Regions from separate parts of the Ralstonia flatus genome, predicted to be linked through region 1. Evidence: predicted binding sites of a transcription regulator. Region 1 holds the regulator's gene; the other holds the start of a gene.

What was found. The regulator NrdR, encoded in region 1, represses ribonucleotide reductase genes. The targets are predictions, from matches to a motif close to CACNANATNTNGTG.
Region 2: R2676_RS03345 (ribonucleoside-diphosphate reductase subunit alpha) is a predicted target of NrdR. The motif match lies at 5,138-5,151, and genes of this name have one in related genera.

What each region holds. Positions count from the first base shown of each region.
Region 1 is NZ_CAUDLI010000003.1:518,257-534,410, forward strand. It holds gene R2676_RS09445 (MFS transporter) at 1-144, opposite strand, end outside; gene R2676_RS09450 (sugar kinase) at 203-1,192, opposite strand; gene R2676_RS09455 (sugar phosphate isomerase/epimerase family protein) at 1,222-1,992, opposite strand; tRNA gene R2676_RS09460 (tRNA-Lys) at 2,263-2,338, opposite strand; gene R2676_RS09465 (YeeE/YedE family protein) at 2,392-3,507, opposite strand; gene queC (7-cyano-7-deazaguanine synthase QueC) at 3,514-4,188, opposite strand; gene ybgF (tol-pal system protein YbgF) at 4,351-5,136, opposite strand; gene pal (peptidoglycan-associated lipoprotein Pal) at 5,205-5,726, opposite strand; gene tolB (Tol-Pal system beta propeller repeat protein TolB) at 5,756-7,060, opposite strand; gene tolA (cell envelope integrity protein TolA) at 7,127-8,155, opposite strand; gene tolR (protein TolR) at 8,193-8,627, opposite strand; gene tolQ (protein TolQ) at 8,640-9,332, opposite strand; gene ybgC (tol-pal system-associated acyl-CoA thioesterase) at 9,329-9,733, opposite strand; gene ydfG (bifunctional NADP-dependent 3-hydroxy acid dehydrogenase/3-hydroxypropionate dehydrogenase YdfG) at 9,803-10,555, opposite strand; ZMP/ZTP riboswitch at 10,694-10,823, shown strand; gene glyA (serine hydroxymethyltransferase) at 10,958-12,205, shown strand; gene nrdR (transcriptional regulator NrdR) at 12,340-12,804, shown strand; gene R2676_RS09525 (type IV pilin protein) at 12,827-13,288, opposite strand; gene R2676_RS09530 (pilus assembly protein) at 13,304-16,154, opposite strand, start outside.
Region 2 is NZ_CAUDLI010000001.1:694,827-710,980, reverse strand. It holds gene R2676_RS03360 (phosphocholine-specific phospholipase C) at 230-2,389, opposite strand; gene R2676_RS03355 (hypothetical protein) at 2,426-2,626, opposite strand; gene R2676_RS03350 (alkaline phosphatase family protein) at 2,657-4,687, opposite strand; gene R2676_RS03345 (ribonucleoside-diphosphate reductase subunit alpha) at 5,338-8,322, shown strand; gene R2676_RS03340 (ribonucleotide-diphosphate reductase subunit beta) at 8,439-9,647, shown strand; gene R2676_RS03335 (M14 family metallopeptidase) at 9,811-10,893, shown strand; gene R2676_RS03330 (EamA family transporter) at 10,890-11,786, opposite strand; gene R2676_RS03325 (peroxidase) at 11,895-13,235, opposite strand; gene R2676_RS03320 (DUF2147 domain-containing protein) at 13,561-14,016, opposite strand; gene R2676_RS03315 (collagen-like triple helix repeat-containing protein) at 14,083-15,243, opposite strand; gene R2676_RS03310 (collagen-like triple helix repeat-containing protein) at 15,376-16,154, opposite strand, start outside.

The DNA.
Region 1 (16,154 bases):
CCCCTGGCTGATCCCCAGATCGTGATTGATGCCGGCCGCCGCCGCGAAGCCATAGTTCGCGCGGTCGAGGTAGGCAAGGCTGTAGGTGATAAAGACGATCGGCATGATCATCCACCAGCGCCGCGCAGCAAGTTGCGTTGCCATGTTCGTGTCTCCTTTGATGGTGTGCGTTGCCCGCGAGGGCTGCAGTCGAAGCGCTGCGTTAGACGCTGGGAATGGATTCCGGCTCGCACCCCAGGCGGGCCGTTTGTTCAAGTACCTCGAGCGCGGCGCGCGTCGGCAGGCCTTCGGAATCACCGATCACCTGGATCGCCAGCGCGCCAATCCGGTTGCCGCGCGCAACGGCCTGCTCGGCGGACAGCCCTTCAAGCAGCGCGCTCACTACGCCCACCGCAAAGCCGTCGCCCGCGCCGACTGTGTCGACAACGCGCTCCACACGCACGCCGTCGGCAACGCCTTCCGCGCCATCAGCGGTCTGGTAGTAAGCGCCGCTAGCGCCCAGCTTGATGGCAACGCCGCGCGCGCCTCGGTCCAGATAGAAACGCGCGATGTCGGCCGGAGTGTCATAGCCGGTCAGTTGCTGCCCCTCGGCCAAGCCGGGCAGCACCCAATCGGAAAGCGACGCCAGCGCGTTGAGCGTGCTCACCATCTCCGTTGCGGAGGGCCACAGCGTTGGGCGCAGGTTCGGGTCAAAGGAAATCGAGCGACCGGCCGCACGCATCTCCCTCGCGAGGTGGAACGCAAGTTCACACGACGACGCAGAAATGGCGGGGGCCACACCCGTCAGATGCAGATGGCGCGCGCTGAGCACGTAGTCGGCGACATAGTCGGCGCGGGAGAGGCGGCTTGCGGCCGAGCCTTTACGGAAGTATTCGACCCGCGGGTCGCTGCCATCGTCGGCGCGCGACTTCAGCTGGAAGCCCGTCGGATATTGCCGGTCCACCGCTACACACGAGGCGTCGATCCGTTCGCGTGCCAGCGTTTCGAGCACATATTCACCGAACGAATCCTGCCCCACCCGGCTCACATAGCCGACGCGAAAACCGAGGCGGCTCAAGCCGACAGCGACGTTCAGATCGGCACCGGCGATGCGCTTGGTGAACTGCGTGGCCTCCGCGAGCGGCCCTGGCGCCGTCGCCACGAACATCGCCATGGCTTCGCCGTAGGTGATGACATCCAACGTATGCGACATGCGTAAGCTCCTTTGATGTCGAGTCACCGTCAGGCGGCCTTGAGCCACATGACATGTTGATGGGCGTCCGCGGCCGGATCGACCGCGTTGAACGGAAATTCGATGCCGCGCGGTACATCGCCGGGCAGCGCGGCCAACACAGCGGCGAAGCGCGCATCGTTGCCCGCAGGCGCCACGGCAAAGCGACGCGCGCCCTCGCCTGCGACGCTCTTGCAATGGATGTATTCGACGTATGGCGCCAGCGCCCGCGCGCATGCAAGCGGCGTTTCGCCAGCCCACTCCCAGTTGCCAACGTCGAACGTCATGCCGAGCATGTCGGCCGCGCCCGCGGCTTCCAATGCGCCGAACAAGCCTTGGAACTGCGACAGCGACCCGCCCACCGCCTGCTGACCGTTCTCAACGAGCACCCGTGCGCGCCACCCTTGCAACAGTTGGGCCAGCGCCTCCGGCGACGCATCGCCGGCAAACCCGCCGAGCTGGAACTTCACGATGCGCGCGCCCAAGGTCTGCGCTTCGACCAGCGCACCGCGAATGGCGACCGCGTCCAACGCGCCGTCGTCGGAGTACAGCGTGGCCGGCGTCGAGTAGACCGCCCACAAGCCGTGTGCGGCCATCAAGCGACCCAGGGCCGCCAAGACATCGGCCGATACCGTGCCGTCCAGCCCGGCGGGCAACAATTCGCGCCGCACCTCGAAGCCGGCAGCGCCGACCGACGCGGCGAGGGGAACATAGGCGTGATGTCCCCGCTCAAGCACCTGCGCGGCGCCGAACGCGCTCGCCACGATCACGATATCTGCCATTTGTGCGCTTTTCTCCGTATGGAACCGGTTCCATTAGGGGATATGGTCGCGGTTGGAGAGCGTCGACGCTATAGAGGAAATCCCTAGCGGCGGCGGCAAAATGCGACGCGCCGCACATGTGCTCGGCGAAGATCGGGGATAGGGTTATCGGCAAGGCATGCCCGCGCTTTCAATGTGGAAGCAAGGCCACGCGCAGGGCTGAGGAGCGGCAGGCGTGCAAAAGCAGCCAAACAAAAAGGGCCGACAGTCGCCTGTCAGCCCTTCGAATTTTGGTGGGTCCTGCGGGATTCGAACCCGCGACCAATAGATTAAAAGTCTACTGCTCTACCGACTGAGCTAAAGACCCCAAAGACCGCGATTATAGGGAGATACCCGCGATTCTGTCAACGGTTCGCCCCATCAAACGAGACGTTCCATTCGCCACATCTGGTAGCGGAACGCCAGCACCGCACCGATCACGATGCCGGCCAGCGCGATGAACGAGCCGACCGCCAACGTCGATACGCCAGACAGCCCTTGTCCGATCGTGCACCCGAGCGCCGTGACGCCGCCAATGCCCATGAGGATGCCGCCGACGATGTGGTTGCCCGTGTCCTCGGCGTTGGCAAAGCCTTCCCAGCGGAACGTGCGCGTGACCAGCGCCACCGCCGCCGAGCCGGCAATCACACCGAGCACGCTGACGATACCGACCGTCAGCACCTTCGATGTATCGCTGAAGAACATCAGCCACTCCAGCGTGTACGACACCGGCGCCACGAAGCTCAGCGCTTCCATGCGGCCGCTGTTGGTCGCCACGAACGCTTCCTGCAGCGTGTTCGGATCTTCCTGCACATAGCCGAGATGCCCCGAGACGTACCACATGCCGACGATGACGAGGCCAACGCCGATGCCGCCCAGCAGGTTGTCACCCGTGCGGAAATCGCGCCCCAGCAGCGCCCACAGCGAAAGCGCCCCGCCGATCATCAGCGCCAGCGCCAGACGCAGCACGCGCGCATCGGCGGAAAACGCCTGCCCCAGCACACTCGGCAAATCCTGCGACGTCGGCAGCGCAATGGCAACGCTGTCCACCGTAGCCACACGCACGACGCCAAACACGCCCTTGAGCGTCATGTACGCCGCCAGCCCCAGGAACACGAACACCACCACCGACTTGAGGTTGCCGCCGCCGATACGCACCAGTGTCTTGCTGCCGCATCCCGAGCCCAGCACCATGCCAAATCCGAACAGCAGCCCGCCCACCAGCGACGACAGCCACAGCAGCTTGCTGGCCGTGTAGATCGTTTTGCTCGTATCGATCAGGCCAAGCCAGCTCAGGCACCCTGTGCCGATCATGGCCACGCCGATGGCGAGCGCCCACATGCGCAGCCGGTTCCAGTCGCCGATGTTGACGACGTCGGACACCGCGCCCATCGTGCAGAAGTGCGTGCGCTGAAGGATCGCGCCAAACACGAACGTCAGCGCAAACGTGCCCCACAGCACCGTGTGGGACAACGCGTTGAGGTCGATTTCGGGCATGGCGCCTCAGACGTAGCGGGTGGGGTCGGGCACGCCTGCGGCTTCGAAGCCGGCCTTGCGGATGCGGCACGAATCGCACACGCCGCAAGCGCGGCCGGCGTCGTCGGCCTTGTAGCACGACACGGTCAGGCCGTAGTCCACGCCCAGCCGCACGCCGGCCTGGATGATCTCCGCCTTCGTCATGTCGATGATGGGCGCGTTCACCCGGATGCGCTCGCCTTCCACGCCGGCCTTCGTCGCCAGGTTGGCGAGCGTTTCGTAAGCGGCCACGTATTCGGGGCGGCAATCCGGATAGCCGGAGTAATCCACGGCATTCGCGCCAAAGAACAGGTCACGTGCGCCAACCGCCTCGGCCCAGCCGAGCGCCAGCGACAGCATGATCGTGTTGCGCGCGGGCACATACGTGATCGGAATGCCTGACTGCGCGCCGTCGGTCGGCACGTCGAGCGCATCGTCGGTCAACGCGGAGCCACCGAACTTGCGCAGGTCCAGATCGACGATTTCATGGCGCACTGCGCCGAGCGCCGCCGCCACTTTCTTGGCCGCCTCGAGTTCGGACGAGTGACGCTGGCCGTAGCGCATCGACAGCGCGTAGGTCTCAAAGCCATCGGCATTGGCCATGGCGAGCACGGTGGCAGAGTCCAACCCGCCGGAAAGCAGGACGATGGCGCGTTTTTTCATGGGCGAAGCCTTGCAAAGCGATTCGGGAAGGCCCGCATTTTAGCGTGCCACCGCCCCGCGCGCCCCCGCTGCCCCATATGTCCGCCATTTGGCACCCCATGAAAAACGCCCGCCGGTGCAGCCCCGGGCGGGCGTTGGTCCACATGCTGTGCGGTTTGCCGATCAGCGCATCGTCTTCAGACGGCTTTGGGCGGTCTTGGCCTGCTCGGTACCGGGATACTGCGAGGCCACCGTTTCGAGCGTCTTGCGTGCAGCCGCCTTCTGGCCCGACTCGCCCTGGTTGGTCGCCACCTGCAGCAGCGCATCGGGCGCCTTCGGATGCTGCGGATTAGTGCGCGCCATATTCTCCAGCACGTAGCTTGAGCCCTTGTAGTCGCGCTGCGCATAGAGCGCGTTGCCCAGCCAGAACTGCGCCAGCGGCAGATACGGGCTTTGCGGATACTTCTTCACGAACGCCGAGAACTGATTGCCCGCGCCCTTGAAGTCGCCGCCCTGGAACGCCTTGAGCGCAGCATCGTATTCCGGCTTCTCGTTCGGTTGGACCATGCCTTCGCGGCCGTCCACCGTCGCTTGCTGCGGCTCGAACTTCTTCAGGCGCGCATCCAGATCAGCGTAGTAATCCTTCTGCTGCTTGGTCAGCGTATCGACGCTGTTCTGCAGGACTTCGTTCTGCCCGCGCAGGCGCGCCACTTCGGATTTGAGTGTCTCGATCTGGTTTTGCGCGTCGATCAGGTTCTTGCTGTTCTGATCGATGCGTTGCGCCGCCGTCGACTGGAAGTTGTTGAACTTGTCGCGCATGTCGATGATGGCGCGGCGCGCCTCATCGTCGTCAAACACCCCCGCTGCCGTCGGGCCGGCCATGGTGAGGGCGCCACCCGCGACGAGCGTCGCCATCAGGATGGCCCGACGCATGGCCCCATAAGCGCGCTGTTTCATCATCGTATTCATGTGATTGCCAACGTAAGAACGCCGGCCGCAACCTCGCAGCCGGCGCGTTCCACTTCAAACCGTACCGATTAATAGACGATGTCGGCGCGGCGGTTCTGTGCCCACGAATCTTCGTCGTGGCCGGTCGCTTGCGGCTTTTCCTTGCCCAGGCTCACGGCTTCCATCTGGCTGTCAGGCACGCCCATCGACGACAGGGCGCGACGCACGGCCTCGGCACGCTTCTGGCCCAGAGCCAGGTTGTACTCGCTGGTGCCGCGCTCGTCGGTGTTGCCCTGGATCAGGACCTTGCGCTTGTTGTGCGATTGCAGGTAGCGCGAGTGCTGGCCCAGCAGGCCTTGGTACTCCGACTTGACCGAGTAGCTGTCGAAATCGAAGTAGATGCTGCGCTTGGCCAGCGGGCTGTTCGGGTCGGTCAGTTCGTCACGGCCCACGTCCACCGGCGTCACCGTGCGGGCATCAGCGCCCGTGCCATCGGCAGCACCCGTACCGTTCTTGGCCGTATCGTCGAGCTTCACGCCCGAGCTGCAAGCGCCCAGGGCCAGCAGCGCGGCAATGGCTGCGAGTTTCATCATGGTTTGGGACTTCGACATGTCCGATTTCTCCTAGTGGAACAGCTTCGTTATTGCATGAAAGGACCCCACGCCGGCTCACGAACTTCGCCGGCCTGGAGGGAAAGAACCTGACGCGTACGGCCATCGGTCGACACCGCGGCCAACACCGATTTGCCGCCAACGCGCGTGGCATACAGGATGAACTTGCCGTTGGCCGCAAAGCTCGGCGATTCGTCGTTCGAGGTGTCTGTCAGCGCGTTCACATCGCCGTTGGACAAGTCCTGCGTGTACAGGCGGAAGGCACCGCCCACGCGGGAGATGTACGCCAGCAGCTTGCCGTCCGGCGACACACGCGGGCTGGTGTTGTAGCCGCCCTTGAACGTCACCCGTTGCGCACCGCCCGACTCCTCTCCGTCGACCGACATGCGATAGATCTGCGGAGCACCGCCGCGATCGCTGGTGAAGTAGATATACCGGCCATCCGGCGAGAACGACGGCTCGGTATCGATCGCGCTGCTGCGGCTCAGGCGGCGCAGGCCCGAGCCATCGGCGTTGACCAGGTAGACCTGCGTATTGCCATCACGCGAAAGCGACACCGCCACGTGACGGCCATCCGGCGACCAGGCCGGCGCCGAGTTGTTGCCCTTCTGGTTCGAAATGACCGTGCGGCGGCCTGCCACCAGGTCATGCACGTACACCACCGGCTTCTTGCTTTCGAACGACACATACGCGACCTTGGTGCCGTCCGGCGACCACGACGGCGAAATGATCGGCTCATTGCTCGTCAACGCGATCTGCGGATTGGCGCCATCCGAGTCGGAGACCTGCAGCTGGAACCGGCGGCCGACCTTGGACACGTACGACAGGCGCGTCGCAAAAACGCCGCGCTCGCCGATCAGCTTCTGGTAGATGTAATCGGCAATTTCGTGTGCGGCCAAGCGCAATTGGCCGGGGCCGCGCGTGAGCGACAGGCCGCCCAGGCTTTCGCCCTTGGCGGTGTCGTACAGACGGAAGCGGATTTCATAGCGGTCGCCGTTGCGCGTCACGGTGCCGCCCACGAAGGCTGCGGCGCCCTTGGACTTCCAGGCGCCCAGGTCAGGCGCCGGGCTTTCCGGCACGACCGCCCCGGCCACATCGACGTTTGAGAAGCGGCCGCTGCGCGCCAGGTCTGCCCGGACGATCGCCGAGAGGTTTTGCGGAGCCTGTGCCTCGCCCTGGAAGTTGGCGATCGCGATCGGGTACTGGCTGGCGCCGACACCCGAGATCTCCACGTTGAGCTGGGCATGGGCCACGCCGACGCTTGCCGCAGTCAGCAGCAGCGCCTGCGCCGCGCGTCGAAACATCGGGATCCACATCGTTCGCATCATGTTCATCTTCCCTACTATCAAATCCGGAATCTGAGTACGCTGGCCGGCGCAACTTTGAGGAGCGCCAACCCGTTATTCCTTCGGCCGGAACGTCAGGATGACGCTCGACGGCGCTTTGCCGTTGGTATCGCGCGGCAGCGGATCCGAGCGTTCGACCGCGCGCATCACGGCTTCGTCATAGGCGCCGTTGCCGCTCGATTTCGTCAGGCGCTTCGACAAGATCGAACCATCCGGTGCCATCTGCACCGACACGACCGCCGACGGGTTGCCATTGACCGCCGAAGGATCGAACAGGATGTTCGGCTTGACCTTGGCCCGTACGCGCTCGGCATACCCCGCCGAGGCCGTGCCGCCCGTGCCCTGGGCATTGCCGACACCGCCGCCGGAGCCCGCCACCGTGCCCGTCGCGCCCGCACCGGCCATCGCGCGCAACCGATCCAGCTGCGCCTGGCGTTGTGCATTGGCACGCGATTCATTCGCCTTACGCTCGGCGTCAGCCTTGGCTTTGGCCTCTGCGGCGGCCTTGGCTTTCAATTCCTTCTGCTTCGCATCGGCTTCCGCCTTGGCCTTCGCTTCGGCCTGGGCTTGCAGCTGTGCATTCTTGCGGGCCTGCGCTGCGTCCGCGGCAGCCTTCTCAGCGGCCTTTTCCTTGGCCTGCTGTTCGGCCAAGGCCTTGCGTTGGAGTTCCGCCTGACGCGCCTGTTGCTCTTCCTTCAGACGGGCTTGCCGCTGGGCTTCCGCGCGCGCTTCGGCGGCGCGGCGGGCGAGTTCTGCCTCACGGGCGGCAGCAGCCTCCTGTTCGCGCTTGCGCTTCTGCTGCTCCAGCGCGATATCCGCTTCTTCTTCCACCTTGGCCGGCGGCGCCTTTATCACCGGTTCCGGCTTGACGTCCGGCACCGGCGCGGCCTGCTGCACGGCCTGCTGGACCGCCGCCTCGTCCCACAGCTCGGCTTCTTCGCCGCGCGGGGTGCTGCTCTGCCACTGCACGCCAAAGTACAGAAAGATCAGCAGCAGAATGTGTGTCAGGACCGCCAACCCGAACGCGCGCAGCGTGCCGCGCTCGCGAACAGGCTCGTAACGGTGCAACGACGTCGTAGCCATGACGTTCAGGTTGCCTCGCCCGGATTCTTCAACGTGCTCATGACGATTTCACCATCAGGCCGACGCGCTTCACGCCATCGCCCTTGAGCACGCTCATCACGGTCAGCACGCGGTCGTACTGCACCGACTTGTCGGCGGCAATCACGACGGGCTGATCGGGGTTTTCGTCCGTGCGCTGCTTCACAAATGCGCGCAGCTCGTTGTTGTTGGCGAGCTTCTGCTCGGTGGCGCCGGAACCCGTCTTGATGCGAGCAAGGATCGTGCCGTCGCCCTTGATCGTCACGACGATAGGCGGCTGGGTCTGCTGCGGCGTGGCGTTGGCCACCGAGGGCAGATTGACCACGCCCGGGTTCACCACGGGTGCCGCCACCATGAAGATGACCAGCAGCACCAGCATCACGTCGATGTACGGAACGACGTTGATGTCAGCCTTGGCCCGTCGGGCGCGGCGCGTTCGCTGGATGGTAGCCATGAGCGCGGCTCCTTAGCGCGTCTGGCGCTGGAGGATGTTCGAGAACTCTTCCATGAAGCTCTCGAAACGGTTGGCCAGGCGGTCCATCTCGGTGGCGTAGCGGTTGTAGGCGATCACCGCCGGAATGGCCGCAAACAGGCCGATGGCCGTGGCGACCAGCGCTTCGGCAATGCCAGGCGCCACCGCCGACAGCGTTGCCTGTTGCACATTGGACAGGCCGCGGAAGGCGTTCATGATCCCCCAGACCGTGCCGAACAGGCCGATATACGGGCTGACCGAGCCGACCGACGCCAGGAATGGCAGGTGAGATTCGAGCGAATCCATCTCGCGCTGGTAAGCCGCACGCATGGCACGGCGGGAGGCATCGAGAATGGCGCTCGGATCGCCGCCGCCGCGCTGCAGCTCGCGCGCCTTGAGGTATTCGCGCATGCCGGCTTCAAAGATGCGTTCCAGCGCGCCGGTGGTGTGGCGGTTGTTGGCAGCGCTTTGATACAGCGCCTGCAGGTCGCCGCCGGCCCAGAAATCGCGCTCGAACGATTCGGTCTGGCTGCGCGCGGCGCGCAGCGCAAACGCTTTGCGGAAGATGTACGTCCAAGAGAACAGCGACATCACCAGCAGCAGGCCCATGACGAATTGGACCAGGAGGCTGGCGTGCAGCACCAGCGAGACGATCGACAGATCTTGTGTGACCTCGACGGGATTCATGCGGCGGCTTTGATGGTTGCGAGTACGGGAGCGGGAATCGGGGTCGGCCGGAAAGTGAGCCGGTCGACACATCCAACACGAATCGTGCCTGATGCGAGCAAAACGTCGCCGCGCCAGCCTTCCTGGGCGAATTGGACTGACGCGGGGCCGACCCGTTCCATACGCGAACGGATCTGCAGCAGGTCGTCCAAGCGGGCCGGCGCGCGGTAATCCACGGCGGTGCTGCGGACCACGAAAATGGCCCCGGTCGTGTCGGCCAGCGCCTGCTGATCGACCCCGAGGGCGCGCAGCCACTCGGTGCGGGCGCGCTCAAAAAATTTCAAATAGTTGGCGTAAAACACCACGCCGCCTGCGTCGGTATCTTCCCAATACACGCGCAGGTTCCAGTCAAAAGAAGCCATCGGGTAATTTTACCAAGACGCAAGTGGCGGCCAGCCATCCACCGACCGGCCGAGGGCTTGCGCTCGAATTCAGGCCATGCCTCGCGTCACGCTGGTGGCCGAGAATGACTGGCAAACGGGCATCAGTTCCATCGCGTTGACATTGAAGTGCGCCGGCAGCGCCGCCATCCAGTAGACGGCCTCGGCGATGTCGTCGGCGGTGAGCGCCTCGGTGCCTTCGTAGACCTTCTCCACACGGGCATCGTCGCCCTTGAAACGCACGTTGGAAAACTCCGTGCCGGAGCAAAGGCCTGGCTCAACGTTCGATACGCGTACGCGCGTGCCGGTCAGGTCCGCCCGCAAGTTCAACGAAAACTGGCGGACAAACGCCTTGGTGGCGCCATACACGTTGCCGCCCGGATACGGGTACGTCCCGGCAATCGAGCCAATATTGATGATGTGACCGCGATTGCGCTCCACCATGGCCGGAAGTAACGCACGCGTCATATGCACCAGCCCAGAGCAGTTGGTGCCGATCATGCGGTCCCAATCGGTCAGGTCAGCACGCTGCGCGGGTTCGAGGCCCAACGCCAGACCGGCGTTGTTGACCAGCACGTCGACTTCGCGCCAGCCCTCGGGCAGCGTACCCGGCAGCGCAGCAACGGCGTCGGCATCCAGCACATCCAGCACGAACGGCAGCACGGCGTCACCCAATTCAGCCTTCAGCGCGTCAAGGCGGTCCTGGCGGCGGCCTGCCGCAATCACACGATGGCCTTCTCGCACGAAACGCCGCGCGATGGCCGCGCCGAACCCGGCCGTTGCGCCGGTCACGAATACGATCATGGAAGTGTCTCCGGGCCTGAAAAAACGAAAGGTCAGAGTTTACCTGAAGCGTTGTGCGGTATTGCACCGCAATGTGCGCGTCTGCACGCCCGCTTGTTGCAGCGGCCATGGGGCTGTCGTACACTCGCGGGCAACCATTCCACCTTGCGCGACTGGCGAATCCTGAAGCTGCTTTGAGCGGCTTCGACATGTGGGCAGCGACCACGAGGAAGCGCAAGGTTTCTGGCGTCATGCACAACGGCGCCTGCCGCTCGCCTGGGCAGCGAATGGGAAGCACAGGGTGACTTGGACACCCCCTGCAATCGGCCAACACCGAGCGCAGTCGTTCAAGCCGCGCGCATGTTTCCCCACGCCTCGCCCGATCTCCGCCATTTCCGTTTCGTTTCAGACCAGACACTCGCCATGTTCGAACGCAGCCGCTATACGATCGACCAGATCGATCCCGAAATCTTTGCCGCCATCCAGAAGGAAAATCAGCGTCAGGAAGACCACATCGAGCTGATTGCCTCCGAGAACTACACGTCCCCGGCCGTGATGGCCGCGCAGGGCTCCCAACTGACCAACAAGTACGCCGAGGGCTACCCCGGCAAGCGTTACTACGGCGGTTGCGAATACGTGGACGTGGTGGAACAGCTCGCCATCGACCGCGTGAAGCAGCTCTTCGGCGCCGAAGCCGCCAACGTGCAGCCGAACTCGGGCTCGCAAGCCAACCAGGGCGTGTTCTTCGCCGTGCTCAAGCCGGGCGACACGATCATGGGCATGAGCCTGGCCGAAGGCGGCCACCTGACCCACGGCATGGCGCTCAACATGAGCGGCAAGTGGTTCAACGTGGTGAGCTACGGCCTGAACGCGCAGGAAGACATCGATTACGACGCGCTCGAAGCGCTGGCGCAAGAGAAAAAGCCGAAGCTGATCATCGCCGGCGCATCGGCATTTGCGCTGCGCATCGATTTCGAGCGCATCGGCAAGATCGCCAAGTCGATCGGCGCGTATTTCATGGTGGACATGGCGCACTACGCCGGCCTGATCGCCGCTGGTGTGTACCCGAACCCGGTGCCGCACGCAGACTTCGTCACGACGACCACCCACAAGAGCCTGCGCGGCCCGCGCGGTGGCGTGATCCTGATGAAGGCCGAGCACGAAAAGGCCATCAACTCGGCCATCTTCCCGGGTATTCAGGGCGGCCCGCTGATGCACGTGATCGCCGGCAAGGCGGTGGCGTTCAAGGAAGCGCTGTCGCCGGAATTCAAGGCGTACCAGCAACAGGTCGTGAAAAACGCGGCAGCCATGGCCGAAACGCTGATGGCCCGTGGCCTGCGCATCGTGTCGGGCCGCACTGAAAGCCACGTGATGCTGGTCGACCTGCGCGCCAAGAAGATCACCGGCAAGGAAGCCGAGAAGGTGCTGGGTGACGCCCACATCACCGTCAACAAGAACGCGATTCCGAATGACCCGGAAAAGCCGTTCGTCACGTCGGGCGTGCGCCTGGGTTCGCCGGCCATGACCACGCGTGGCTTCAAGGAAGCGGAGGCCGTTAAGGTCGCCCACCTGATCGCCGATGTGCTGGACAATCCGCACGACGAAGCGAACATCGCCGCCGTGCGCGCCAAGGTGGCCGAGCTGACCAAGCAGTTCCCGGTCTACGCCTAAGGCATCCGCCGATGGCCGGATCTTCCGGCCACGTAGTACCCTGCCGCGATGCGCCCCGAATTGAATGAGGGGCCATCGCGGCGTTGTTCTTTTAGCGCAGTGCGTTCTTTGAGGTTGCCGAGGAGACCACCGGCATGAAATGCCCCTTTTGCGGCCACGCGGCCACCCAGGTGATTGATACCCGCATGTCGGAAGAAGGCGACACCGTGCGCCGCCGCCGTCGCTGCGAATCCTGCGACCGCCGCTTCACGACCTACGAACGCATCGAGCTGTTCTTTCCGGCCGTCGTCAAAAAGAACGGCAGCCGCGTCGACTACGACCGCAACAAGGTCAAGGATTCCATGCGGCTGGCGCTGCGCAAGCGCCCCGTATCCGCCGAGGCCATCGACGAGGCCATCGCCCGCATCGAAGAAAAACTCCTCAGCCACGGCGAAAAGGAAATCGGCAGCGACCGCGTGGGCGAACTGGTGATGCGCGAACTCAAGCGGCTGGACAAGATCGGGTACATCCGCTTTGCGTCGGTGTATCGGAGTTTTGAGGATCTGGCAGAGTTCCGGGACGTGCTGGATGAGGTTGCGGCGACGAATGTGCGGAAATAAAGGGGCCAGATGGACTCTTTTTTTACCAACATTGCGCGGACGTTGTCCCGCTCTTCATGTTGAGGTTGCCTTGTATGCCGAGTTGGTTGATTGTGTATGTTCCGCAGGCGTCCGCCGTTTGCGGACCAGCGGGTAGTGCCGACGCCGAATATGCAGGCGACGAGGCCGCATTATTCACCTGCACGTTCATCTGGTAGTAGCTTTGATTTCCAGACTGGATCGACATGGGGAACGATGTCGACCCATAACCGAGCGCAGACGGCGAACTCGTGTAAATGTTTTGCAACGTGAAATACCGCTCCTGCCGTGTGGCCAGATCGAGCAACGCTGTCTTAGCATCGACCCGATGCGACTTCAGGACGTATTGTTGATATGACGGGTACGCTATCGTCGCTAGGATAGCGACGATAGCCACTGTGATCATGAGTTCAACCAAGGTAAAACCCGCGGCCGTACGTCGAGGAACAAGCGTCTCGTGATTCATAACTCACACTTACTGTTAGCGCAGCTTCAGCCAGTTCAGGCGCGAGCCGATGGCCGTGGCAGACGGATTGATTTGAATGAACCGTGGCGTCCCGTCCGAACCCTGCATCACCGCATACACTTTTCCGTTGAGCGACACAAACGTCGAAGTGCCCGTTCCGCTCATCCCCACGGCGCTGACACCTTGCCCGCCGGAGGTAAGGAAGTTGCCATCATTGTCGTAAAAATATGGTTTTGCCGTCGCGCCTCCGTTGGCGACGGATATCCCATATGAGAAACCTGATGCCGGCGTCGTATTGCAAGACAGCACCTGCTGGACAGCCGGGATCAGTGTATTGACATTCACCACGCCGTACTGCAGCGACGGGCTGTAGACGACCTGTTCGTTCTGGCCCGTAGGCAACGGCAACGCCCATCCGAACTGCACATTGCTACCGGTGCAATCCGTAGAGCCACTCCAACAGACTTTCGAGCTTGTGACGTTTCGCTGGGCTAGGCCCGAAGCTGAAGTACCAGCGTCCGTCGACGTCTGCTGCTGCAAGTTCGAATACGGCACTATGCCCCCTGACGGGCCCGCCGACGACGCGAGCGACGCATATTTCGCTGTGGAAGGAGCGATGGCGTTCCATCCATCCATGTTCCAGTCCCAGATCCCGTATAGCGCTTGATTCGCAGTCGCATACGAAGCTGCGCTCGTCAGCGTTGCCGGAAATGCCTGACCGGTGCCGAAGCTCACAATCAATCGCGCCGGGCCGCCCAGGCCCGAGCCGGGGACCGAGGCAACGATGACTTTGGAAGTAATTGGTTGCCCCGCCAGCGTCGTGAAGAGGGGTTTGGTAGAGACACTCCAGCTATTCGGATCTTGCGACGTCAGATCAAAGCGCCAGACGTTGCCATAGACATCGCCCGCATAGACGTAGTCGCTGATGTGGTCACCATCAAGATCGGCGGGCGTCACGAACGCAATGCCATTCTTGTTGGTGGTACCGGCCTGGGTAGGACCATAACCCGTATCCAAATAGCGGAACGTGACCTGCCCTTTGGAATCCACAAGCATGATGAACATGCCCGCCGTACCGTTCTTGCTATTTAAGCCATTGCCAAACAGAACCGCCCAATTGCCATTGTGGAGCCGGCGAATGACCGGAGTGCCATAGGTGTTGCCCAGATAGTTGCCGCAGTTGGCCATGTTCGAGCAAGAAATGGACGCGGAAGACCATTCACCGATGACAAGCTTGCCTGCATTGCTTTCGCTGAACGTAGTTGGATCCGTTACGTCCAGTGCGTAGATCGCCCCAGTACCGGTGGTGATGCCATCGCCGATCGGACCGTTAACATTTCCGCCACCGCCCAACCCGCCAACCAGCCACGTATGCCAGCCGCCGTTGTAGTACAACTCGCCGGTTCCGGGCGTCGCGTCTACGTACAGATTGTGCGTGTACCCAGGCGACGCATAATCCAGCTTGCCATTCGAGCCGTTGTGGATCGTGTTGACAACAGCGGCCGGCATGTAGGCAAGTATCTCGGTGCCATCATTAGGGGTCGTCGAATTGTTGACGAAGTTGCCGTTGGCATCGAAGCTTCCGGCGCGAAAACCATGCAACATCCCATCGTTGGACCCCACGTAGACGACGTTCTGCCGCTGCCCGTACGTCGTCTTGAAGCTAGCGTACGTTCCAGGGGCCTCCGTAGGGGAAGCCTTGGCATACAGTGCATCTACCCACGGGCCGTTGTATGGAGCCGACGGGCTACCCACCCAGGTAGGGCTCGAATTTCCGATATCCCCCAACACCCCCGTCCGGGCGCGGAACGTTCCCGAGCCGCCGGAAGTGACTTCCTGCGAGCGGTCTCCTCGAAGGTAAGACAGGCGAGCACTGGTGGAACTCGCGTCACCCGCTGTCAACGCGGCCTTCTGCGCAGTGGTTAGGTTCCCCCATTGGAGCGGGATACCGGCGCTGCCATTCCAGCTCAATATGCTCCGGGCTGTCTGCGCCGTAACCGTGGTGCCCGACCCCATTGCAGTACACGGTCCACCAGTCAACGCACAGCTGGCGTCCCAGTTGACCGTGGAATTGATAACAAGCTTGCCCGTCGAATCGGGACCGATGGTCTGCGCGGTCAGCTCACCCCACCAGTTCTTGGGATGGAAATAGGAAAGATAAAGTTGTGTCCCTGCTGTAACACGCCCCAGTTGCGGGATGTTAGTGCCCGCAGAACTGCTAGATTGCTCGACGGGCGCAGCCTTGAAACACGTAATCTCATGCACGTTGCTGCCGCCGCCGGTACCGGCGGAAAATCCAAAGCGAAACGAAGACGGCAACGGGCCATTCTGCGCAGTGATGCTCTGATTACTGATCACCGGCTGCGTGGTGCCGCCGTTTACGCTGTAGGAAAGACTCAGCAACCCATCGTTCGTGATGCTGAGCGCGTACGTGATTGGGGTTGCCGCACCTCGCGTTGGCTGGTCAGTTGCCTCTTGGCTGTAGATCGTCACGCCATCAAGCGTGTCACCGGTAATGTAGTTGTAGTTGTACTTGAGTTGCGTAGATGTTTTCTTTGGTCTGCTAGCGTTACTGTAATCCCAGACCGTGCCCGACCTACAGGTGTTCTGTACCGCAGCTTGGCGTTGCGAAGCCGTGAGATTTGACGGGTAATAGCTGGAATAGGCGCTGCTCAAGTAAGCCCAGTTGGTGTTGCCCGCACCGCGCAGGCTTATTCGACCGGGAATTGCCCCCGCCCCACCGTTCGCGTTTGCGCCCGTATTCGTGTTATCGCCGGAATTGGAGAAGTTCCCGAACTCGTCGATCCCTAGTCCTATGTACCCGCCCTGCACGCCATCGTAGGTGGAGTTGCCATTGGAGCAGCTA
Region 2 (16,154 bases), on a different contig from region 1:
ACGGCAGTTGAACCACCGAACACGGCGGTCTGAGCCCCACGCATGCGGGTAAAAGCCTCGAACGTCAGGATGTGAGGCTCAAGCGTCGGGGTGAAACCGTGGCGTTCGCCCCTTCGACGCCGGCACGCCGTAAGTCACTCCCTGCAGGCGCCGAAACGGAAGCGGGCAGCCCGCTTTCGAAGGCTGCCCGCATCTTTCCCTGCTGATCTTTCTACTTCAGAGCCCTACCTCACGTGCCCATCGCCGGGTCGGACACGCCGTTCTTGCCCGTTTCCATGCGGCCGGCAAAGCGCCGCGTGAAGCCGCCTTGCGGCACCGTCACCGTGAAGTCGTACCAGTTGCCCTGGCGCGCGATCGGCCAATGTTGGTCGAGCTGCTTGCCGGCCGGGATGTCGAACGTCCACGGGCCGTCGTTGCGGTACGCGTTCGGCTTGACGGTGAAAGTGCAGCCGGCGGTGCCGGTGTTCATCATCGTCACGTAGACCTCGGCGTTGGCCAGGTCGTAGCACACGCGGATTTCCGGCGCGCTCGAACCCGCTGCCGACACGGCGCTCACATCGCCCGAGAACGCGCGGTGGAAGCCGTTCGGGCCGAGCACCCACAGGTCGTATTTGCCCTTGTCGGCGGTGAACACGTCCCACGTGTCGTCGAGCATCTTGCCGGGCTCGACCGCATAGCGGCGCGGCACGCGGTCCAGATGCAGGCGGTCGTACACGTGGAAGACGGCGGCCGCCGTGCCGGTGTTGCTGAAGATCAGGCGCAGCGCGCGGTTGGTGGCGTCTTCGCGCGCGCTGACGTGCAGCTCGTACGGCAAGGCGCGCGAGGGGCGGGTGCCGGTGGCCTGCGTCGGCATCTGCTGCGCCGTGACGGAGGGCAGCGGCACCTGCGGCTTCAGCCCTTGCGCGGTGCGGATCGAGTCGGCGGTTGCCTTGTCGCGGCTGGGCAGCGTCGGCAGCGTTTCGGTGTTCGGGTTGACGAAGTTGAAGGCGCTGGTTAGGTCGCCCAGCACCGCGCGGCGGTACGCGCTGATGTTCGGCTCCTTGACGTTGAAGCGCAGTTCCAGGAAGCGCAGCACCGAGGTGTGATCGAACGCCTGCGAGTTCACCCAGCCGCCGCGGCTCCACGGCGAAACGATGTACATCGGCACGCGCGGGCCGGGGCCGTAGGGGTGTTGGTCCGTGTGGTATTCGCCGGCCGTGCTCACCGTCGATTTGCCGGCCAGCACGCCGTTGTCATAGGCCGGGGCTGCGGGCGGCGGCACGTGGTCGAAGAAGCCGTCGTTCTCATCGAAGTTGATGAACAGCACGGTCTTGCTCCACACGGCCGGGTTGGCGGTCAGCGCGTTGAGCACTTCCTGCGTGTACCACGCGCCCTGCACGGGGCTCGACGGGCCGGGGTGTTCGGAATACGTAGCCGGCGCGACGATCCACGACACCTGCGGCAGCTGGCCGGCGGCAATGTCGTCCTTCAAGGCCTGCAGGAAGCCGCCGTCGGGCATGGTGTTGCCGACACCCTTGATGAGCGGGCTGACGGTTTCGTCGGCCGGCGTGTACGGCGGGAACGGGCTGCCGTCGGCCAGGTTGCCGCGCGCGGCGTTGGCATCGCGGTAGGCCTTGAAGCCGGCGAGCGGATTGTCGGTGAAGTTGTCCGGCATGTTCTGGTAGACCTTCCACGACACGCCGGCCGCCTGCAGCCGCTCGGGGTAGGTCGTCCAGTTGTAGGTGACGCTGGCGTCGAGGTGATCGCCGCTGTTGTCGATGACGGGGCCGCCCGCCGCGCCGGTCGGATCGTTCGTGCCCGTCCAGTGAAACAGCCGATTGGTGTTGGTGCCGCCGTGGAACGAGCAGTGGTACGCATCGCACAGCGTGAAGGCGTTGGCCAGCGCGAACTGGAAGTCCAGCTCGGCCTGCTTGTAATAGCCCATCGACTGCGTCTGCTTGTACGTCGGCCACTTGCTCATGCGGCCCAGGTCCCACGCGTTCTGCGCATCGGGGTAGCTGTGCGGCGTGCCGGACACGCGCTGCGCGTTGCCGGCGCTGCTGTCGAGGTAATACGGCAGCACCGTGCGGCTCGGCCCGCTGCTTGGCACGTAGGTCTGCTGCCAGACGTTCAGGCCGCCCGCCAGCGGGATGGGGAAGCGGTCGCCAAAGCCGCGCACACCTTGCAGCGTGCCGAAGTAGTTGTCGAACGAGCGGTTCTCCTGCATCAGGATCACCACGTGTTCAACGTCGCGCATCGTGCCGGTGGCGTTGTTGGCGGGAATCGCCAGCGCGCGGCGGATCGATGGCGGGAAGGCGGCGAGCGCAGCGGCGGAAATCGCCCCCGTGCTGGCCATCTTGAGGAAGTTGCGGCGGCTGCCGTTGTTGGCGTGGTTCGTGTCGGAAGTCATGTCGGTCTCAAACGCAAGTCGATGGGAAGCCGCGCGTTACGGAGCGCAGTGCAGGGTCGGCTTGTTGGCCGGTGGCTGGCCGGGTTGATCGGGCTGGGCGGTGCCGGGGCCGGTACCGGTGCCGGGCGTGCCGTCGTTCGAATCGCCGCCGCAGGCCGACAGCGACAGGGTGGCGGCGCACAGCAGCACGGCGGCCAGCCGGTGCGGCCGCGCGAGAGGGTGGATGAAGGGCTTCATGAGCGGTCTCGTTCGGGTTGGGGGAGGGGATCAGGGGTTCAGCGACGACAGCGGCTGGTGCGAACCGTTGATCGTCTTGAGTTCGTCCAGCGTCAGCCGGCGCGTCCACATGGCGAGGTCGTCGTAGGCCATCACGCCCTTGAGCGAGCCCGGGTTGTTGGGCACGTAGTTGTGCGTGGCGTCGTCGTTCAGGCCCCAGACCTTGGTGGCCAGACCGTTGAGCTTCGTGACGTCGGTATTGGCGATGGCCTTGTCTTCCACCTTCTGCACGCCGAGCACCGGATCGAGGATGTAGGCGCTGAAGCGCTTGGCCTGCGTGTCCACCGACAGGGCGAGATACGCCCACTGGTTGGCGCTGAACTTCATGCCCTGGATGTCGTCGCGCTTGCCGCCGCTGCCCAGGTTGAAGCGCACCTCGCAGCCGCCGAACAGGCCGAACGCGATGCCCGCATTCGCGCCGGACGTGTAGTTCTTGTTGGAGAGGATCGGCTCGCCGGTGCCGTTGCCCTGCGTGCAATCCGACTTGAACCAGAAGCCGATGGTGAATTGCGGGCTCTGTGCGATGTCGGGGCCGTTCTGCGTGAGCTTGTAGGCGTCGATGCGCGAATCGACCGACAGGGCCGTGCCGCCAAACGGGTCGGTCGCAGCTGCGCCGCCGTCGGTGCCTGCCACCCACGGGCCGATCGTCGAACTGGCTTTGCGGTCGGTGGGCGGCAGCGGGTCGAAGCTGTAATACGCCGCCAGGCCGTTGGTGAGCGAGGTGGCCAGCGGCGTTGGCGCAACGTAGGCGATCTGCGCGAGCATCGACACCGGCACGTTGTTGCGCACCAGCGTGTAGTTGATGCGGTAAATGCCGCTGGCGGCAGCGATGTTGCTGTCGGTGTACTGCGTGGCCGTGGTGGGCAGCGTGGCGACCGGCTTGCCGTCGCGCAGCACGGTGATCGGGCCGCTGGCCGGGGTCGGGTTCTGCCAGTTCAGCACCAGCGAGGCGTTGTACGCGCCGACCGTGCTCTGGACGTTGCGCACGCCGACGGCACTGGCCGTGAGCGCTGCACCGTCGAGCTGATGCGCCGTAGGCGGCACGGCGGCGTTCAGTTGCGCCAGGACGGTCGGCACGATGTCGGCCTCGCTCGGCAGCGCGGCCAGCGTGGCTTCCGACGTGGGCGCCGCCATGCCGGTCTTGCCGAGCACGGCGTTGACCGGTTTGTTCAGGGCGATGAAGGCGGTGCGGTTTTCCAGCGTCGGCGCCGACGTGGTGGCACCCGTGGCGTCCAGGCCGTGGCTGGTGGTGACGACAACGAGCCAGTCTTCGTTCGGGTTGGCGGTGCGGCGCTGGGCGATGGCGGCCTGCAGCGTGCCGAGCGCCTGGTCGACGTTGGCCAGCGCAGCGGTGTACGCATCGCTCTGCAGGCCCGAGGCCAGCGCGGCGGCGGCCGGCGCGGTGTATTGCGCGAAGACGACGTCGTAGCCGGACTGCACGAGCTTCACGCTGTTCTGCGTCACGCAGGTGTCCACCTGGGCACAGTCGACCAGCGTGTCGAGATTGCCGGCTTGCTGATCCGCCTTGAGCAGGGCCGGCAGCGCGGCCGAGCTGACGGCGGCGCCCAGACGTTGCGTGGTGCCGGCTGCCTTGGCGGCGCTGCGCGCGTAGCTGAACACGCTTGGGGCAGCCAGGGTGGTGACCGTGTCGTCGGTCACACCATGGCGGTTTTGCCAGGCGCCGGTCAGCACGGTGGCCCAGCTGGGTGTGTCCAGCTGCGGCTGGGCGGTGGTGGTGCCGAGCGTGCCGCCGGTCGATGCCGGCATCACCGCCAGCGCGCCCAGGTTCGGCAGGCTGCGCTGCAAGAGCGCGCTCTGTACCTGCGCATAGGTGGCGCCGTCCACGCCGACCATCAGCACCTTCTTGCTGGCGCTGGCGGAGGGCGCGTCCGTGCTGCCCTGGTTGGCGATGGGGCTGCTGTCGCCCCCGCCGCATGCGGTCAATGTGGTCGCCAGCGTCGCTGCCACGGTCGTGCTCAGCGCAGCCGTCAGCAGGCGCCGGGCGGGGTGATTCCAAGCCATGTCGATTTCCTCGGTCGTTGTGCGCGGCGCTCGGTGTCTCGCCGCTGTGATTGCGCTCCCTGCAATGCGACCGAAGCGTAGGGTGGGGGCCTGTCGCTCAAGTGACAGCCGCGGCAAGAATGCTGATGCGGCTATTCGGATTTCTTGAGCGAGGGAATGTCGGGGGATGCCCCGGGGCGCGGCACGCGTGCACCGGTGCAGTGCGCCGCACACATACCCCTACCGTAGATGAGGTGACGTCTATTGAACTTGCGACGTCGATAGAAAGAATTATTCTGAAGAGACGGCCATTGCGACGCCGCACGCCAGTCCCGCCGACCCTTTGTGCAGACTGGCGTCGCGGGTTTGCGGCACTGCATTGGCGGGTGAAAAATAGCCCTCCGCCCCCACCTGTCAAGTCTAGGCAAATTCGATTGGGCCACTATACTTAGCGTCAATCCCGGAGTTGAACACTAGATGTAGTGGTCGCTTTCCGGGATTCTTATTTCAGCGCCACGCGGGGGCGGGCGTACGGCAGGTCGAGCCGGCGCTTGGGGGCTGAGGAAAGGCAGGGGTCTTTTCCGTCTCATTTCTCCGCGTAGCGCAAGGATTCGCCCAGGGTGTTTCACCATCGGCGAGCCAATAAAACGAACGGTTCAACAGGAGTCCACATGCAGACGGCCCAATCCGAAATCCACTCCGGCACCGCCAATCCTTCGCAATTTGCGCAAAGCGCTGGCGGCACGGCCGTGGCCCCCGGCACCGCTTCCGGCGTCAATCTTGCCGACTACAAGATCATTCGCCGCAACGGCGCCGTGGTGAGCTTCGAGCCTTCGAAGATCGCCGTGGCCATGACCAAGGCTTTCCTCGCCGTGAATGGTGGGCAGGGTGCTGCTTCCGCGCGTGTGCGCGAGCTGGTCGACCAACAAACGCAGAACGTCGTGCGCGCACTGCTGCGCAGCCGCCCGAACGGCGGCACGTTCCATATCGAAGACGTGCAGGACCAGGTCGAACTGGCCCTGATGCGTTCGGGCGAGCACGACGTGGCCCGCGCCTACGTGCTGTACCGCGAGCGCCGCGCCCAGGAGCGCGCACAAGCCGGCGAAACCCAGCAGCAACCGGCCTTCATCGGCCTGAACGTGACCGACGGCGGCATCACCCGCCCGCTGGACATGGCGGCACTGCGCAACGTGATCGTCTCGGCCTGCGAAGGTCTGGGCGAAGCGGTGGACTCGGAGCCGATCCTCAAGGAAACGGTCAAGAACCTGTATGAAGGCGTGCCGATGACGCAGGTGTACGACTCGGCCATCCTGGCCTCCCGTACCCTGATCGAAAAGGACCCGGCGTACAGCCAGGTCACGGCGCGCATCCTGCTGCACACGATCCGTCGCGAAATCCTCGGCGAAGAAGTCACGCAAGCGGAAATGAGCACGCGCTACGTCGACTACTTCCCGCAGTTCATCAAGCGCGGCATCAACGCCGAGCTGCTCGACGACAAGCTGGCCCAGTTCGACCTGGCCCGCCTGGGCGCGGCGCTGGATGCCTCGCGCGACTTCCAGTTCAACTACCTCGGCCTGCAGACGCTGTACGACCGCTACTTCCTGCACATCAACGAAACCCGCATCGAGATGCCGCAGGCGTTCTTCATGCGTGTGGCGATGGGCCTGGCGCTGAACGAAATCGACCGCGAAGCCCGCGCCATCGAGTTCTACCAGCTGCTGTCGTCGTTCGACTTCATGTCGAGCACGCCGACGCTGTTCAACTCGGGCACGCGTCGCTCGCAGCTGTCGTCGTGCTACCTGACCACCGTGTCGGATGACCTGGACGGCATTTACGAAGCGCTGAAGGAAAACGCGCTGCTCTCCAAGTTTGCCGGCGGCCTGGGCAACGACTGGACCAACGTGCGCGCACTCGGCTCGCACATCAAGGGTACGAACGGCAAGTCGCAAGGCGTGGTGCCGTTCCTGAAGGTGGTCAACGACACGGCCGTGGCCGTGAACCAGGGCGGCAAGCGCAAGGGCGCCGTCTGCGCGTACCTGGAAACGTGGCACCTGGACATCGAAGAATTCCTGGAGCTGCGCAAGAACACCGGCGACGACCGCCGCCGCACGCACGACATGAACACGGCCAACTGGATTCCGGACCTGTTCATGAAGCGCGTGATGGAAGGTGGCGAGTGGACGCTGTTCTCGCCGTCCACCTGCCCGGACCTGCACGACAAGGTCGGCAAGGCGTTCGAGCAGGCCTACCTGGCCTACGAAGACAAGGTCGCGCGCGGCGAGATCAAGCTCTTCAAGAAGATGCCGGCGCTGCAACTCTGGCGCAAGATGCTGGGCATGCTGTTCGAAACCGGCCACCCGTGGATCACGTTCAAGGATCCGTGCAACATCCGCAGCCCGCAGCAGCACGTGGGCGTGGTGCACAGCTCCAACCTGTGCACGGAAATCACGCTGAACACCAACGACAGCGAAATCGCCGTGTGCAACCTGGGTTCGGTCAACCTGGTCGCTCACCTGGTCAAGCAGGCCGACGGCAGCGTGGTGCTCGATCACGAGAAGCTGAAGAAGACCGTGCGCACCGCCATGCGCATGCTCGACAACGTGATCGACATCAACTACTACGCGGTCAAGAAGGCACGGGACTCGAACCTGCGCCACCGTCCGGTCGGTATGGGCATCATGGGCTTCCAGGACGCGCTGCACGTGCTGCGCGTGCCGTATGCCAGCGAGGCAGCGGTGCAGTTTGCCGACACGTCGATGGAAGCCGTGTGCTACTACGCCTACTGGGCGTCGACCGAGCTGGCAGAAGAGCGTGGCCGCTACAGCAGCTACAAGGGCTCGCTGTGGGATCGCGGCATCCTGCCGCAAGACTCGCTCAAGCTGCTGGCCGAAGAGCGCGGCGGCTACCTCGAAGCCGACATGTCGTCGACGATGGACTGGGACAGCCTGCGCGGCCGCATCAAGCAGTACGGCATGCGCAACTCGAACTGCGTGGCGATCGCCCCGACGGCGACGATCTCCAACATCATCGGCGTGTCTGCTTGCATCGAGCCGACGTACCAGAACCTGTACGTCAAGTCGAACCTGTCGGGCGAGTTCACGGTGGTCAACGACTACCTGGTGCGCGACCTGAAGGCACGCGGCCTGTGGGACGAAGTGATGGTCGCCGACCTGAAGTACTTCGACGGCTCGCTGGCCCGCATCGACCGCATCCCGCAAGACCTGCGCGACCTGTACGCAACGGCCTTCGAAGTGGAACCGCAATGGCTGGTGGAAGCTGCATCGCGCCGCCAGAAGTGGATCGACCAGGCGCAATCGCTGAACATCTACATGGCCGGCGCGTCGGGCAAGAAGCTGGACGACACGTACAAGCTGGCGTGGCTGCGTGGCCTGAAGACCACGTATTACCTGCGCACGATCGGCGCCACGCACGTCGAGAAGTCGACCGTGTCGCGCGGCACGCTCAATGCGGTGTCGTCGGGTAGCGATGTAGGCGGTGTATCGGCTGCGGGTGCGTCCGGCGTGACATCGGCCGCGCCGACGAGCGCGCTAGATGCCGCTGCCGCCACCGCCCAGGCGATGCCGGAAGCCGAAGGCGCCGTGTGCACGATGCGTCCGGGCGACCCCGGTTTCGAGGAATGCGAAGCCTGCCAATAAGTCAAAACAGTGTCTGAGGTTGCTCCCGCGCAAGCGGGGGCGCCGGGATCTGCACGACACTGGACTCGCGCTCCGAAAGAGCGGGAGCGACGCGCAAAGAATTAGGAGAAACACATATGCTGAGCTGGGACGACGACGTCAAACCTGCCGCACAACCCTCGGCTGCGCCGCAGCCGGTGTACCAACCGCAGCCGCAGCTGCAAACGGCCACCGCCGATCAGGGCGGCGTGCTGCCCCCGTCGGCCACGCAGGCCGCCGGCACGGGCATCCTCGGCAACAATCCGAACGCCGCTGCCGCACAGAGCAACCGCCGTGTGAACGCTGCCGACAAGCGCGTCATCAATGGCGCGACCGACGTCAACCAGTTGGTGCCGTTCAAGTACAAGTGGGCCTGGGAAAAGTACCTGGCCGGCTGCGCGAACCACTGGATGCCGCAGGAAATCAACATGTCCCGCGACATCGCCCTGTGGAAAGACCCGAACGGTCTGACCGAAGACGAGCGCCGCATCATCAAGCGCAACCTGGGCTTTTTCGTGACGGCCGACTCGCTGGCCGCCAACAACATCGTGCTGGGAACGTACCGCCAGATCACCGCGCCGGAATGCCGCCAGTACCTGCTGCGCCAGGCGTTTGAAGAGGCGATCCACACGCACGCGTACCAGTACATCGTTGAATCGCTGGGCCTGAACGAGGCCGAGATCTTCAACGCGTACCACGAGGTGCAGTCGATCCGCGACAAGGACGAGTTCCTGATCCCGTTCATCGACACGCTGACCGATCCGTCGTTCAAGACCGGCACGCCCGAGAACGACCAGAAGCTGCTGAAGTCGCTCATCGTCTTCGCCTGCATCATGGAAGGCCTGTTCTTCTACGTCGGCTTCACGCAGATCCTGGCGATGGGCCGTCAGAACAAGATGACCGGCGCTGCCGAGCAGTACCAGTACATCCTGCGCGACGAGTCGCTGCACTGCAATTTCGGTATCGACCTCATCAACCAGATCAAGCTGGAGAACCCGCACCTCTGGACGGCCGAGTTCAAGGCCGAGATCACGGAGCTGTTCAAGAAGGCCGTCGACCTGGAATACCGCTACGCAGAAGACACCATGCCGCGCGGTGTGCTGGGCCTGAACGCACCGATGTTCAAGGGCTACCTGCGCTTCATCTGCAACCGCCGCTGCCAGCAGATCGGCCTGGACGCGCTGTTCCCGAACGAAGAAAACCCGTTCCCGTGGATGAGCGAAATGATCGACCTGAAGAAGGAGCGCAACTTCTTCGAGACGCGCGTGATCGAGTACCAGACCGGCGGCGCGCTGTCCTGGGAGTGATCTGAGCTAGCCGCTCGACACTCGTTCGACCCGGCATCAACGTAGACAGGCGACGCACCACGCGTCGCCTGTTTGCATTTGGGGCGATCGATTCACGTGCGTGCGATTGCGCCGCGCCTGTCAGACATGGCAGGCTGCGGCAATCACTGCACCGGATCCCGCCATGACGGTCGAAGCCTTCTTCTCGCAGACCTACGATGAAGCTCGCGGCAAGTTCCTCGCTGCTGCGCAGGCCCGGGGGCTCCGCATCGAGCGCCATCTGCATCCGGATGCGGTCGGGCCATCCGGCGAGCAGCTTTCCATCGACACTGCGCTGCTTGCGCCCGCGCAGGCTGAAGCGCTGCTGATCGTCACATCCGGCGTCCATGGCGTGGAGGGGTTCTGTGGCTCCGGTTGCCAGACCGGCTTGCTGCAAGACGATGAACTCTTCGCGCGGCTGGCATCTGCCAAGGTCGCGCTGCTGCTGGTGCACGCGGTCAATCCGTATGGGTTTGCGCACTTGCGGCGCGTGAATGAAGACAACGTTGATCTGAACCGCAACAGCGTCGACTTTGCGGAGGCCGCTTCCGCCAATCCGGCCTACCTGGAAGTCGATCCGCTCCTGCTGCCGCACACATGGCCGCCCAGCCAGGCCGACCAGGCAGCGTTGCAGCACTACATGGTCACCCGCGGCGAGAAAGCCCTGCAAGACGCCGCAACGAGCGGCCAATACCGCGTGCCGGACGGCATGTTCTACGGCGGCCGCGCGCCGTGCTGGAGCACGCTGCAGATGCGCGGGATCGTGTCGCGGCATGCGGCAGCCATGTCGCAGCTGGTGTGGATCGATCTGCATACCGGGCTCGGCCACTACGGCCACGGCGAGAAGATCTTCAACAGCCCTGATCCCGCCGAACTTGAACGCGCCATGCGCACGTGGGGCGCCGATGTCCGGCCGATTGCCGCCGCCGGTTCGGTCTCTTCGGTGGTCAAGGGCGATCTCGTGGGCATCGCCTACGAACTGCTGCCCGGCATCGAAAAGACCTGCGTCACGCTGGAGTTCGGCACGCTCGCGCCGCTGGCAGTGCTGCAGGCGCTGCGGGCGGACCACTGGCTGCATCGCCATCCGGAGCAGGGCGCCGCGCAGCGGGCCGGCATCCGCCAAGCGCTACGTGATGCCTTCTATTGCGACGTGCCGGAATGGAAGGGGATGGTCTACGCGCAGACGCGCATGGCTGTATTGCAAGCCGTGGCGCGGTGTTCCGGCTAGCCTTGGACGGGCTTGGGAGCCCGCACCGTCAGCGCGCATCCGGCCGACGCAGCGATGATGGCCAGGATCGCCACCCACTGGCGCCCGGTGAGTTGCTCCTGCAGCACGATCGCCCCTGCCAGGGCGCCGATGGCGGGCTCCAGGCTCAGCAGCACGGAAAACGTCTTGCCCGGCAGATGCTTGAGCGCCACCATCTCGAGCGAATACGGAATCGCGCTTGAGAGCAGCCCGATCCCGAGTCCCGCCAGAATGAGCGAGGGTGCGAGCAACGCCGACCCCGCCTGCGCCACGCCAAACGGAATCGCAAACAGCGCACCGACCACCATGCCGATCGACGTCGCCTGGCCCGCATGCAGGCCACCGAGGTTCTTGCCCGTCAGGATGTAGAGCGCCCAGCACACGCCGGCGGCCAGCGCATAAATAGCGCCCAGGTGGTCGACCTGTCCGACCGACTTGTCGGCCACCGTCAGCATCAGCAGGCCAGCCACCGCTAGCCCGATCCACACGAAATCCAGCGCCCGGCGCGACAGCAGCACGGCCAGCACCAGCGGCCCCGTGAACTCGATGGCGATTGCAATGCCGATCGGCAGCCGCTGCAGCGACAGGTAGAACAGCAGGTTCATGCTCGCCAGCGTGACGCCGTACAGCGCGATGCTGCCCGCATCTGCGCGGCTCAGGTGCAGGCGCCATGGCCGCCAGAACGCCAGCAGGATCACCGCGCCGATCGTCACCCGATACGTGACCGTGCCCGCGGCGCCCAGCACCGGAAACAGCGTCTTGGCAAACGAGTTGCCGAGGCACACGGAGGCCATCGAGCCCATCAGCGCGAGGATGGGCATCCAGGGGGAGGTCGTCGTCGTGGAAGTGGCGGAGGCGGAAGCAGCGGAAGACATGAGCGACAGCGGAGGCGCAGCAGAGAACGCCACAGCATAGCCGCGCACCGCCGAGAAATCGTTGCGTTCTCGGCGGCGTGGGCGTCGCTTTTTATCGAATTGGCAGGCTTACAGGGCGGCTGCGCTGGGGCGGATCACGTCGATCAGCAGCACGCGCTGGCCTTCGCGTTCGCCATCGGGGCGCGGGGTCACGCCACGCTGCGGGCGCGGTGCAGCGAGCGGTGCCGGATCTTCGGCGCTCATGCCGAAGACGGCCAGCTTGGACGCCGCAATACGCTGCAGCGTGCCGCGCACGCCGGGCACGTCGAGGTCTTCGGGGTCGAAGCCGGTGGTGGCCGTCCAGTCGTCGCGGGCGATGTCCTGCAGGCCGTTGGCCATCTCGAACTGCAACGACGCGCCAAAGCCTTTCTGCAGCGAGTGCGAGCCGAGCAGGTATTCCGCCGTCAGGAAGCCGCGCAGCCGCGTCCAGAACGCCAGCGAACTGATGTTGCCGCTCTTGAGCGCGTGGCTCGGGGCGACTTCCCAGCTGTGGTCGAGCAGCTTGTTGATGAGGCGGCCCCACGTCGGGACGTCGGTGCCGGCGGAACAGTCTTCGCCGGGGCCTTCCGGCCGTGCGAGCTGACGCAGCAGGCCGGTGAACGAACCAGAGGTGGGAGCGCCAGCCGCTTGCGGGCCGGAAGGCCAGCGCCATTGCAGCGGCGAAGCCGGGCGTGCGCCCGGCCATTGCGCATGCTGTTGCAGGCCCGTGCAGGGCGTCAGGTAGCGCCATTGGCGCTGGTCGCGGCCGACGCGGCGCAGCGGGTCCAACTCGGCCGACAAATCGAACTTGCCCAGGAAGGTGGCGTTGCGCGACTTGATCGGCGAGCGCGCATAGACGTTGAAATCGGGCCAGCCTTCGTACAGGTTGATCTGCGGCAGGGCGTGGTGTTTGTCGAGCGCATCGTCGGGCTGGTCGATGCGGCGGCTGGTGAGAAACAGCGCGCGGCAATCGAGCGTCGGCACCGCGCCGCGCACGCGCATCAGGACGAGCAGATCGCCGAATTCCGCTGGGCGCGATTCTGCGCGCGCGGGATACGCATGCGGTTGCTCTTCAGGCCAGAAAGTGGTGAGGCGCAGGGCCGATCCCGGGAACGCACCGCGCAGTCCTTGCCGGAGCAAGCGTAGGCCGTCGGGGTGGCGCAGGATGCGCAGGACGGACAGGTCGTCGCGCAACGTGGCGTCGGGGTGGGGCGCGCGGCCGCCGTGCTCTGCGGCCAGCGCAAAACGCCACAGCGCGGTATCGCTGGCCAGATCGTGTGCAGCGACATCGCGCACCGCAGTGGAGCGGCCGCCGGACATCGGCTCATGGGCGCCGCCGGCGGGGTCTCCTGCTCCGGCATAGACGCTGGTGGTCGACCCGGCAATCGCGCCAAAAAGGCCCCTCAATGGCGGCCGGTTGCGCTCGGGCATGGCTATTCCAACTTGGTTTTATCGGTTCTCTGGCGCGCAGCATAGCACCATGCGACACGTCAGAGAACGGCACGGCGCCCCTCCCCTCGTTGGGGAATCAGGCGTGCAATCTCGGCGGTCAGGGCCGCGCGGGTTCGCGACGCCACACCGGTGTAACGGCGATGGAGAGGGCTTCTTTAATGGCGATGCCGTGCGCGCGCTGTGCAGATTTCCGTAAAAAAGAAGGCGCCGGCTTGCACCGGCGCCTGAAGAGACGGCGCCCGCCCAGAGGGAGGGCACCGCCGCGCGTTGGGATGTCTTGCTAGCTTTCGCTATCGGCGGGCGATCACTGCTCGCGAATCCAGGTCTGCGTACGGCCCAGCAGGCTGATGCCCAGGAAGCCGCGCACGTTCAGTTTCTGACCGTCTTCCGACAGCGACATCTTCGCGCTGTAGACCTTGCCGTTTTCCGGATCCAGGATCTGACCGCCATCCCAGTTGTTGTTGCCGTTCGCCTTCAGGCCCGTCAGGATCGTCAGGCCTTTGATCGGCTGGTCCTTGCGGTCGTCCGTGCACTTGGTGCAGGTCTTGTTCTCGTCGCCAGGCACCAGGATCTTGGTGACCTTGCCCGTGAACGTGCCGCCGTTGTCGACGATCGTCACTTCGCCTTTTTGTTTGCCCGTGTTGTCGTCGATGGTCTTCCAGGTACCGGCGGGGGTGGCTTGCGCGAAGGTGCTGCCAGCTGCCAGTGCGAGGGCCAGTGCGCCAGCCAGGCGCGCGAGAGTGTGGGGGGTATGTTGCATCGTGGAGTCTCCTTGTTGTCAGGCAAAAAAATTGGTGAGGGCTGATCGGTGATGCCAGCGCAGGGATCAATGCGCGCTCAACGCACCGGTCAGGGGTGACAGCGGATTGCTGCCGGAGCCGCCGGCGGCGTTCGTGACGCCACCCAGCGCATTAGTGATCGGGGCGAGCGGGTTGCCGCTGCCGGCGGCGCCGGTCAGTGCGCTCGTGACCGGCGCCAGCGGATTGCTGCCGCCACCCGACAGCGCACCCGTCACCGGGGCGAGCGGATTGCTGCCACCGCCGAGGCCGCCGCCCAGCGCGCCGGTGATCGGCGCCAGCGGATTCGTCGAGCCGCCGCCGCTGCCGCCGTTGACCAGGCCGCCGGCACTCGCCACCGTGCCGCCAACAGCGCCGACCACACCGCCCACGTCACGCGTGAGCGGGTTGCCGCCGGCTGCGCCGACTTGCGCGCCGGCACTCTGCAGGCCGCCGCCCACTGTATTCAGCGCACCGGCCAGCGGGCCGCCGAGCATCGTCGCGCTGCCGACCGTCTGCGTGCCGTTCACGAGCTGCGACGACAGCGGCACGATCGCGTTGCTGGTCTGCTGCGTGATCTGCTGCACCGGGCCGCTCGACGTGCCAATCGTGACGAGCCCGCCAGCACCCTGCATCACCTGGCCCAGCGCGGACACACCGCTGCCCACCGGCGACGTCACCGGATTCAGCGGCGCCAGCGGGCTGCCGGCGGCACCCAGATCCGAGACGGTCTGCCCCGCGTTGCCGACCGTCACCCCGGCGGAGCGGATCACGTCACCCGAGCTTTGCACCGTGGTGCCGACCGGGTCCGGTGTCGAGCCGATCTTGCCGAGCCCATTGCTGATGCCGCCGCCCAATGTCTGCACCGTGTTGCCGGCCGAGGTGACGGTCGCACCCAGATCCTTCTGCGCCGCCGTGCCGCCGATGACGGGCACCGACGCCGTGCCGATGGTCGTGCCGAGATCGCTGACCGTCTTGCCGGTCTGCGTGACGACGTTGCCACCGCCGCCGGCGACGTTGCCGACCGGTACCGCGCCGGGATCGTTGTTGGCGGACGACGACGGTGTCGTATCGCCGTTCGGGTTGCCTCCCGAAGCGCAACCGGCCAGCGTCAGCACGGCCACTGCAGCTGCCGCCAGCAGCGTGCGCGATGCTGAAACCATCGACAGCGAATCGGAGGAAGAAGCGTGGAGCGGGTTCTGAATCTTCATGGTGAGTCTCCTTGTAAGCGCGGCCCGTACCGCGTGTCACCGCCGGGTCAGAAGAACGCGCATCTGGCGTCCAGCGGGTTGCATCCGCCTGCGTTTGCCGTCGAATGCAAAGAAAGTTCTACCGAGCGGTGGCTAGTGATGCGCGCCGGATGTCACACCCGACAGCACACCGCCAACCAAACCGCCCACCGTTGTACTGACGCCGCTCAATCCGCCCAGCGGACCTGCCGCGGCGCCGCCGCTGCCGACTGCGCCAACCGAGCCGAGCGCGCCAGCACCAGGCAACCCCGCCGTCAACGAACTGACGGCCGTCGTGACCGGCGCCAGCGCACCACCGAGCGCACCGTTCAACGCACCTGCCGGAGCACTGCCCGTTGCCGATGGCGTCGCCGGTGCGACCACCGTCGATAGCCCACTGGTGAGCGATCCGAGCGCGCCCACCGTGTTGCCCAGCGTCGACACCAGCGCATCGCCCTTGCCGGCCGTCGTGATCGTGCGTCCCTCGCTGCCGAGCGCACCACCCAGCGTCGCCAGCACGTTGCTCACCGGAGCGCCCAATCCTGTTGCGGCCCCCACGGCTTGCGTGGTGGAAGTCAACGCGCTGGTGAGCGGCACGATGGCGGTGATGGTGGTGGTCGTCAGTTGTTCGACAGGGCCGGTCAGCGTCGCGATGGGCGTGTTGCCGGTCGAGCCGGTGCCACCCGTTGCATTGCTGCCGTTGCTGCTGCCGTTCGACCACGTGGGCGAACTCGATGCCGCGATCGCCGGCTTGGATTGCGAATCGCTGCCGCCGCCAAGCGAGGCGCCCATGTCGCCGCTGCCCGAATTCGCGCAACCGGCCAACATGGCGAGCGATGCCGTCGCCAGCATGCACTGCATGAACAGTCCGCACTTCGGCGGATTCGATTTCG